Regions from separate parts of the Paenibacillus physcomitrellae genome, predicted to be linked through region 1. Evidence: predicted binding sites of a transcription regulator. Region 1 holds the regulator's gene; each other region holds the start of a gene.

Evidence for each region. The regulator LexA, encoded in region 1, represses DNA repair genes until DNA is damaged. The targets are predictions, from matches to a motif close to CGAACATATGTTCG.
Region 2: the regulator LexA is predicted to act here: its motif matches at 1,424-1,437, upstream of addB (helicase-exonuclease AddAB subunit AddB).
Region 3: the regulator LexA is predicted to act here: its motif matches at 1,433-1,446, upstream of CBE73_RS04610 (SPL family radical SAM protein).

What each region holds. Positions count from the first base shown of each region.
Region 1 covers NZ_CP022584.1:905,185-908,464, forward strand. The annotation lists gene CBE73_RS04080 (HAD family hydrolase) at 1-153, opposite strand, end outside; gene CBE73_RS04085 (hypothetical protein) at 200-715, opposite strand; gene CBE73_RS04090 (DUF896 domain-containing protein) at 759-935, opposite strand; gene CBE73_RS04095 (LysM peptidoglycan-binding domain-containing protein) at 1,056-1,451, opposite strand; gene lexA (transcriptional repressor LexA) at 1,646-2,272, shown strand; gene CBE73_RS04105 (YitT family protein) at 2,566-3,280, shown strand, end outside.
Region 2 covers NZ_CP022584.1:1,532,594-1,535,873, forward strand. The annotation lists gene addB (helicase-exonuclease AddAB subunit AddB) at 1-1,330, opposite strand, end outside; gene CBE73_RS07040 (class I SAM-dependent rRNA methyltransferase) at 1,584-2,945, opposite strand; gene CBE73_RS07045 (Na/Pi cotransporter family protein) at 3,066-3,280, shown strand, end outside.
Region 3 covers NZ_CP022584.1:1,013,779-1,017,058, forward strand. The annotation lists gene CBE73_RS04605 (DEAD/DEAH box helicase family protein) at 1-258, opposite strand, end outside; gene CBE73_RS04610 (SPL family radical SAM protein) at 420-1,415, opposite strand; gene CBE73_RS04615 (YdeI/OmpD-associated family protein) at 1,534-2,133, opposite strand; gene CBE73_RS04620 (GNAT family N-acetyltransferase) at 2,285-2,815, shown strand.

The sequences.
Region 1 (3,280 bases):
TTCTCTGCGAACCGCTTCCTCCAGTTGTTCGGCCTTTACGCCGGTTGCTTCTTCAGCTTTCCGGCAAACTGCCTGAAAGGTCTCCATCACACTGCGCTCGTCCCATAACAATGTATCATCCAAGTCAAAACAAACCGCTTTAACTACAGCCATTGCCCGTTCCCCCTGTTTCTTGACGAATCATCCATTTATTTTCTTTTTATTTTCTTTCTAGCTCTACTCCATGTGCAGATGCGAATTCCTGCAAAGCAGCGCCCAGCTGATCCATATCATAAAAGTTTCTGCTGCCGGAAAACGTCCAGTTGGGTTCTTTAGTTTTCGTCACAATCGTGATCGTCTTGCCGCTCCATTTGATCTTGGCAATCGAACCGGCCTCAAGACTGCGGTCTCTGTTAAATTTGGATGTAAACAGCTTGTTCTTGTAAATTCTTAAATAAGGTCTTCTTAAGAAGATCACAATCCCAAGCAGGAAATACAAACCAACGGTAACGATGTAAAGCGTGTTGATGTTTTCAGTTCCACCGACAAAGCCCATTGCGGCATACATGGCTCCCAGAACAATAAAAAGGAGGGGCAGAAGAATGTTCCGGCCTCTGAAAATAATGCCTTCTCCTTTGCTGCCTAACATATTGCCAGGCTTAACTCCCTTTTTCTGCTGGTTGAGATTATACTTCTGCCGGTTTTTCTCCACTTTTCGTTCAAACGATCTTGACATTCACTTGCTTCCTCCCTAAACATGGTTGCCGGTTACAAGCCGGCTATTTCTCGTCAACAATCTCAATGGATTCGAGCTGTTGCCGGAAGTTTCTGCGGATGTTGCCAAGATATATTTCACGCAGCTCAGCGCGTTCGAGCGTCTCTGCTTCCGTTAAACCCTCCGCTTTATGCTTGCGGGCTAATTCGTTGATGCGCTGTACTAAACTATCGATGTCCATAAGGTCCTCCTTCATTAAAGGCATTACTATTTACTTTGACACGTCAAAAAGAGCTTGTCAAGGCGGTCTCCCCCCTTACAAGCTCTGAATCTATAGCTCTTTAATGACCGTAAAAAGTCTTTAATCCGTAATCGGCAGATTTAGAATATCTCCAGCTTGAATGCTGCTGTCGTGCAGATGATTTAACGAGGTTAACATATGAACATATTTCCGGGTGTCCATACCGGATGGCTTGTTCGCCAGTGCAATATTCCACAAAGTATCACCGGGCATAACGATGACAGTATCGTATACGGGCTCATCCCCTGGAGAAACCGAAGCAGCAAAGGCGCTGATAAAGCCGGTAAGGGATAGAATTAGAACAGCTACTACTATAAGTGAACGAATCAGTGATTTGCGGGCAATGGGCTTGCGGACCTTTCGGGCTGTAGGAGCTGTATGTGATAAACCTGCCCGAGAGCCGGAAAGAACAGAAGACGCAGCCGGATAAATGCTTTTATATGTACTATGTTTCAACAAAGAAATCACTCCCAAACGTTTGTTCTGTTTTTTGATCTGAGAACAATATAACACGAACACTTGTTTCGATCAATAGTTTTTTAGAACAATTGTTCCCCTGTTTTTTGAAAATAGTTAGAACTCCTGTTTGTGCGAACGGAGGTTCTATGTTATAATTTTTCCAAACGTTACTAAGATGGGGTTGATAACAAATGTCGAAGGTTTCCAGCCGCCAGCAGGCGATTTTGGAATTTATAAGAAGCGAAGTTCGAATGAAAGGTTATCCTCCTTCTGTTCGGGAAATCGGCGAAGCCGTCGGTCTGGCTTCAAGTTCAACGGTACACGGTCATCTTGACCGGTTGGAGAAGAAGGGTTTGATTCGCAGGGACCCGACTAAGCCGCGCGCTATTGAACTGTTGGGACAAGAAGAGTCTGAAGATTCCAATATGTTTGCTCATACGGTTTCAAGAATTCCGGTTGTCGGTAAAGTTACGGCCGGTGTTCCGATCACGGCTACGGAGAATATCGAAGACTACTTCCCGCTGCCCAACCATTACGTCGGCGATAAAGAGGTTTTCATGCTGGCCGTTATCGGGGAGAGTATGATCGAAGCCGGCATCCATAACGGAGACTATGTCATTGTCCGTCAGCAGCAAACCGCTGAAAACGGCGATATCGTGGTCGCCATGACCGAAGAAGACGAAGCAACGGTCAAAACTTTTTATAAAGAAAGAGACCATATCCGTCTGCAGCCTGAGAATCCAGCATTTGAACCACTGCGGTTGAAGCATGTTACGATTTTAGGCAAAGTTATCGGCCTGTTTAGAGATCTGCACTGAGAAGAACCTGCCTTTTTACATCTATAGAAATCCATTATGTTTATCTATACAAGCATATTGCTTAACCTGCTGAAAAAGGCAGCTCCATTCCACTTCGGAACAGGAGCTGCCTTTTTTGTGATGCCAATCCAATCCGGCATGATTCTCGATATTAACAAAAGACCAACAAGGGTATAATGGATAGTGAATTTTTATAATCTATGCTATATTGATAAAAAAGATAATTGATTTGATAACTTATTTTTATCATTCAATCTATCAAAAAAATAAATAAAGGATTGAAACCATTGAATTTGCAGTTGCCGTCCGAATACTTGAAGAAAAAGTCAGCAACATTGAGACCCGTTCAAGAAGTGGCCGTCATTTTGTTTTCCGCCCTTCTTGTAGCTGCCGGCCTAAACCTCTTCCTAATCCCCCATCAGTTACTGTCAGGGGGTATTTCTGGTGTCGCTTCGATCATCGGCTATTTAACGGGCTGGAACATCTCTATTGTTTATTTTGTGTTAAACGTGCCTTTGATTCTTTGGGGCTGGAAAGCGGTTGGACGCCGCTACATTGTGTTAAGTTGTATTTCTGTTGTCGCTACGACCTGGTTTATGGCCATTATTCCTATTGTCAGCGTCACCCATGATCCTACGCTTGGAGCCGTCGCGGGCGGGATTATCTCAGCGATTGGCATTGGGTTCTCATTGAGGGTTGGAGGGTCCACCGGCGGTTTTGATATTGTCGGTTCAATTATCACCAGAAAATATGACCTGCCGATCGGCAACATTTTGTTTGTACTGAACGGCCTTGTATTTATCGTTTTAGGCTTTTACAAAACCTGGGATCTCGCCCTCTACTCCCTGCTTTCGACCTTCGTAAAAGGTAAAGTGGTGGATGTGATTCACGTAGGGCATATCAAAGTCACCTGCTTTATCATCACGAAGGAAAAAGACCGAATGCTAGCCGAATTACGCAAACTTCACCACGGGATCACCTGCATGGATTCGCAAGGCGGTTACAGCC
Region 2 (3,280 bases), 630 kb from region 1:
CAATACCGGACGCCAGCACATAGTTCTCCAGCACGTCCATGTCTTCACGCGACAAGCTGCCCTCCAAAGGCAGCAGGAAATCCGTCTTCACGCAGCGTAAAACATCCTGTGCCTTCCAGAAACGCTTAACCACGTCCAGCGCTCCCCGCACCAGCTCGATCAAAGGGTGGGCGGCCATGCTTTTGCGCCGGTCAATAAATACCGGAACCCCGTAATCGCCACATATCGGCTCGATCAAGTCGGCATATTCATCCAGCGTACGGACGTACAAAGCCATGTCCCGCCAGCGGACCTGCTCCTCACGGGCCAAACGGACCATTTCACGAACGGCCGCTTCCACTTCGGAGCGTTTGCCCACCGCTGCTCTAAGCCGCAGGCTTTGCGCAAGATCGCCAGGCTGATCCCCCTCGCGGACTTTCCTTCTTGTCCCGTAAATCGATTCAAGCAGTCCCAGCGTTTCACTGTTCTTGAATCGAGGAAAAGGACGCTCGTCCATGATCTTGACCGGCCATACCGCCATTCCTGCCGATTCGGCCAAAGTCTGGAGCTTCATGTACGTAACCGCCGGGGTATAGAACATATTCAGTTCATTTGGCGGACGCGAGTCATCATAAGGGCGGTCCAAGGTCAGCGCTACATTTACGCGCACGGACGCTTCCATCAGCCTGCCAAGCGCTTCATATTCCACTGGCGTAAACGAATGGAAGCCGTCCACCCAAATTTCCGAGCCTTGCAGATAAGCAGAACTTGAAGCACCTTCCGCCAGCTTCCGGACGTGGTCCTCCGAATCGATATACAATCCCGAAAGCTCCTTCTCAAACTCTCCGAACAGCAGCTGCAGATCGTGCAGCTTGTTCTTCAGCAGCGGCGATTCCTTGCCGGAGGATTCCAGAAGCCGGAAGTGCTGCTGCAAAGAGGCGGAGTCCGCCCCGTATTTTTTCGTTTCCGTATAAAGACTGTTCAGCTTGTCGATCAGCCCCAGCGGCCCGCCGGCGCTGCCATACAGCTTCAGATCATCCTGAAGCCGGCGCATAATGCGGTAGAGCAGCATCTTTTTCCCCTCATCACTGATCGGGATCAGCGCCGAGCCCCCCGTCTCCTGCATAATTCGGTATGCCAGCCGTTTGAAGCCCAGAACCTGCACCCGAACGGTCCCTTTTAATCCAGAAAAAGACGCGATAGCACGCTCAAGCTGAAAGGTCGCCTGCTCCGGCACCAGAATGATGATAGGCGGTCCCATAGGCTCCTCTTGCAGCCGTTCACGGATTTGTTCCAGCATATAGCGGCTTTTGCCGCTGCCGGCCCGGCCGATAATCAATTGAAGTGACACTTGAGCATCCTCCCTTATATAAAAAAAGCTTCTCGTAAAAAGCTGTTCGTTTCCTATTTCGATAGATTCTAGTATACCATAACGAACGGAACTGGAACATGTGTTTGCCGAAACCCTGCCGATTGGAAAAAAAGAAAAAGCAGGCCGGTGCTGTACCGGACCTGCTTGACTTCGTATATAGGCATAAGGCCGTGAAACGGCTCCTATAGCCAGATTTCTTTTTGTTGCAGAACGCCCCTTTAGACGGAGGTCCTCAGACTTTGCTGCGAACTTCAAAAATAGCGAATTTCAGATAGTGGCCTTCGTCCACACCTAAAATTTGAGGATGATCCTTGCCTGCTGCGCGCCATTCCACCAGCCGCAGAATTTTCCCCGCATCCTCTGCCGCCTCGGCGATCGTGCTCAGGAACAGGTCGGGACGCATGTGGTAGGAGCAGCTGGCTGTAACCAGATACCCGCCTTCGTTAACCAGCTTCATCCCGTGCAGGTTGATGTCCTTGTAGCCCCGGCAGGCTCCGGCTACCGCTTTTCTCGTTTTGGCAAAGGCCGGCGGATCAAGAATAACCACATCCCATGTCCGGCCTGTGCCCGGCGCAAGCGGCGTAGAGGTGTCAGCTTTGCCTTCAGCCCGTGCTTTGCGTTCTTCCTGGCCTTTGACCTGACTTCGCAGGTAATCAAAAGCATCGGCTACCACAAACTCGACCCGGTCTTCGAACCCGTTCAGCTTTACGTTCTCGCGGGCGCTTTCGATGGCATGCTCGGAGATGTCGAGACAAGTGACCTTCTTGGCTCCGTATTTGCAGGCATGCAGCGTGAAGCTGCCGGTGTGTGAGAAGCACTCCAGCACGGTCGCACCGTCCCAATAGGGGAACGTCACTTCTTTGCCGCTTTTGTTCACAGGCACCAGGCGGGTACCTGCCTCCGCATCTTCCAGCTCCTGAAGACGGATGCCGCTTTTCTCCCCCCAGCCCAGCATAAGCGGAGCGATTGACGCACGGTTCTCCCGTTGATCAAAGAAATAGCCGGTCTTCTGTCCTTCCATGATGTCTACGGAGATCAGAAGGCCGTTCTCCGTTACGGTCACATGACGCGGACAATCGCCGTACAAAGGCCCCTTCACCTGTTCAAGGCCTTCGATCTCCCGGACGCCGACATCGCTGCGCTCGTAGATGCCTTTTGGCTGCAGAACCTGCCACAATGCCTCCACGATCTCATCGCGGTGTTTATCCATGCCCAGCGTAAGCAGCTGTACGACCAGAACATCGCCAAAGCGGTCCACGATCAGTCCCGGCAGGAAATCAGCTTCCCCATAAACGAGCCGGTAGGCATCTTCCTGCACAAACCGGCTGCGATGGCGAAGGCAATCGGTAAACCGCTCAACAAAAAAAGCCGTATCCATCGCCTGAATCGGCTTATATGAAACGATCCGCACTGTAATTTGGGAAGCCGGGTTATAATAACCAGTTGCCAAATAACGTCCCTGATGGTTCACGACCTCTACCAGATCGCCTGGAAGTGCTCCTTCTTCCACCCGGTCAATCTCACTTTTATAAACCCAGGGATGCCCCTGTTCCAGCCTTTTCTTGCGGCTGCGCTGCAAAATTACTGCTGCCATTTCTATTTCCACTCCTAGCTGTTCTCAAAATAAGTGACTTCTTGCTGATGTCATGACTCGTCCCTGCCGCGCATAAATATTACCACAGCATGAACTTGTCTATGGAAAGGAGGCCCGCCGGTGTTCCGCGAAATAATCATCCCGCTGATCTTTGGACTGGCCCTCTTTATATTTGGCATGAAAATGATGGAGCTGGCCTTGCAGGCCTGGGCAGGACCGGTACTGACGAAGCTGCTGAACACGGTATCGGCAACCCCGCTTAAAGGGCTTGTGTTCAGTACGGCCGTGACTGCCCTGCTGCAGAGCAGCACAGCCGTTACCGTGATGACGATCGG
Region 3 (3,280 bases), 110 kb from region 1:
ATCCTGCTGCAGATCAAATCCCCAAACGTACGTGAAGATAAAGCCGTCCATGCTGCTTTGTGAAACTTCCTCAAAAATCTCCTGCCTGATCAGGCTCACCAGCCGATTACCGGAAGGAGTTCCATATTCAAAAAATGGCGCCACAAATTCAATCGACATATGATTGTGAAACAACTTGAAATTGGTTTTGGCAGCCAGACTTTGGCCCACCGTCATTTTTCCCACCGCTTGCGGGCCAAAAAGAATTACGAAGTGCATAAGGATCATCCTCCCTAATCTGTATTTTTAAGCCAAGGATAATTTTCCTGATTATACCATCACAACTTTCCACTTGTCTTAACAAAAAAAGATCCGTGCAGATTCAATTCTGTCATCCGGATCTTGTTTGCTTTAAATTTTGAGGGTTGTTGAATGCTCTGCTAGAACCCAAACGACAGCTGCTCTACGGGCAGCTCCCCGGTTATCTCCTCCAGGGCAGCAGCTTTGGACAATAATGCTCCGCTATCGTCGGCAGTCGACCTCTTGCTCTTAGGCATAGAGGTTTCTTCTCCCGTTAAAGCGTACTTCCGCTGCAGCTCATCGGTAATCCGGCGGATGCGTTCGCGGTAACTTTCGTCCGTGTAAGCCCCTCCTTGGTATAAATCCCTGTAAGCCTGCAGCTTCTCCGGAAAATGTTCGCGCAACGTCTTGTAATACCAGCCTTTCACATCCGGAGATAACCGCAGTAGCGAAGTCATGACAAAGTCGGCTCCGCCCTTTCGGGCAGCTGCAAATAGGGACTCCAGCCCCTCCTTGTCATCGGTCAGCAAAGGCAGGATCGGCGCAACAAACACGCCCGTCCGAATGCCGCTTCCGCTTAATGCTTCCAGCGCCTCAAGCCGTTTAAATGGCAATGGAGCACCAGGCTCCAGCAGACGGATCAGCTTCGCGTCAAGCGAACCGATGCTGATATTGACCAAAATATCGTCCATCGCCTGCAGCAGATCAAGATCCCGCAGAACAAGCGGGGAACGTGTCGTGATCGACGTGCGAATCCGGTATTTAGCCATTACCTTCAGGCATTCCCGCGTAATGCGGGTTTTGCTCTCTACCGGCTGATAAGGATCGGTAACCGTTCCGATAGCCACACGTCCGATATGGCGGCGGACCGCCTCCAAATCGTGGGCATACCGGACAGCCAGTTTGGACAGCTGCGCTTCCAGCGCTTCGGCTGCATTCATTTTCAACAGGATATGGTTCTGGAACTCATCATTGGCCTGCTTATCAATAAATCCCTGAAACCCCCGGGCATAACAAAAGCTGCAGCCATGCGCGCAGCCTCTGTATGGATTGATGGACCATTCAAAGGGCATACGTTCTTCTTTCACTTTGGTAAGTGTCTGCTTAGCATGAATCTGCTCATACGTTTTGGCCATAAATCAGCCTCCTAATAAGAACATTTGTTCTTATCATAACACAAACCGAAGCACTTATCCCTATTTATGTATATGAAAATTTATGGCAGCCGCTTGAAAGCGATGGAATGATGAGGTTTTAATCGTTTAAACCTTTTCCGTCAAGAATAGACTGAACATATTTTTCAATTCTGGACACTCGGGTCTTGGATTGCTTGGCTTCCGAGAAATAAAAGAGGTAAGCTCTCTGACGCCCGGGTGTCAACGCTTCAAAAGCCGTCTTGAGGGCAGGCAGTTCAGCGAACTTCTGCTCCAGTTCCTCAGGAACGTTGTATTCAGCAGTCTGTTTGAAATCGATTTTCAGTCCGGCTTGTTCAATTTCAATAGCTGCCTGAATATACGCCTTTAAAGTAGCTTCAAGTGCTGTTATGTCTTCAATGTTTGTGAACCGAATTTGGCGCGCCGCCTGGACCTTGTCCGTTTGCTGAATTAAAATCCCTGCGGGATCCTTCATCAAAGCCCCTTTGTGGAACAAAAGCGCGCAATACTCTTTAAATCCGTGGATGATGACGATGTTCTTGCCATTAAAGGTATAGCAAGGGTGCATCCATTTAAAATCCTCGATCAGCTCGCTGTGACTATCAAGAACAATGGCTCTCAGTTTTACATATTCCTCTTTCCATTTGGTCGCTTTGCTCAGAAATTCTTCAACTTTAGGACTGGTTCTGTTATTTGTCATTCAGAAACACCTCAGAGGGTTAATTTTTATGGGGTTCGGCCAGCAAAATTTAGGCCTAAGCACCACTGTCATTCTATCACGGGATCAGCTTGCTACCAAAAGGATATTGAGTATAATACAGTAAAAGAAAATCCCCTTAAGGAGAGCCAACATGACAGAAAATGTCCGTTTAGTGCAGCCATCGATGGAATTAAGAGATGAATATTTAAAGTTCTATCAGGAATGGATCGATAGTGGAGAAAACATGGTTCCTTGGGTGATCAGTCAAGACCCGTCGGATTTCCAGGGCATGCTGCATTTTTTAACCAACAATGAGAAGGACGAACAGCCGGACCAAAGGGTTCCGGATTCCACGTTTTGGCTGATCACCGAGGATCGCAAAGTCGTTGGAGCAGTTAACATCCGGCATAGACTCAATGAACGGCTTTTGAATTGCGGCGGTCATATTGGGTACGGCATCCGACCTTCTGAAAGAAGAAAAGGGTACGCAGCCAAGCTATTGGCCTTATCTTTGGAGAAAACCCGTGCATTGGGAATAGATAAAGTTCTGGTTGTTTGTGATGAGTGGAATATCGCCTCCGCAAGAACGATTCTAAAGAACGGCGGAAGACCGGACACGAAGTTTGTTGAAGAAGACGGCAATGTTGTCCTTCGGTTCTGGATCGACAACGGCACGCGGTGAAGGGGTGTGTCGCCCTTCTTTTTGATAACAGCTATTTCCTTAGAAGCCTAGAAGAAGTCAGCTCGTTTTGTTTTTATCGAAATATACCCAGCAATAATACACTACCCAGAACACAACTACGGTAAGTAAGGCATAGGGCCTGTGAGGTAAATAGATCGCTAACAGGATTCCCGTTATCAAGAAAGGCGGAAGAAGTATCCAATATTTTTTATTACGCATCTAAAGATCCGCCTCCCCTGCTTTCCAGCCCGTTTCCTGAGACCAAAGATGTGCTTGGCTTAAAATATCCCATACAATCGGTCCTTTGCCTTCCACGTATTTAATCCGATCAAGTTGATATAAGTTCATTAATCTCGAAATAACAAGGACATCTGCTCGGAAAAACTTCCCGTTTCCCTTACGTGGACATGGGTTCTACGGTTCCCTGGCGTTTCACGAAACTGACGCCCGACTTCAATGAATCTT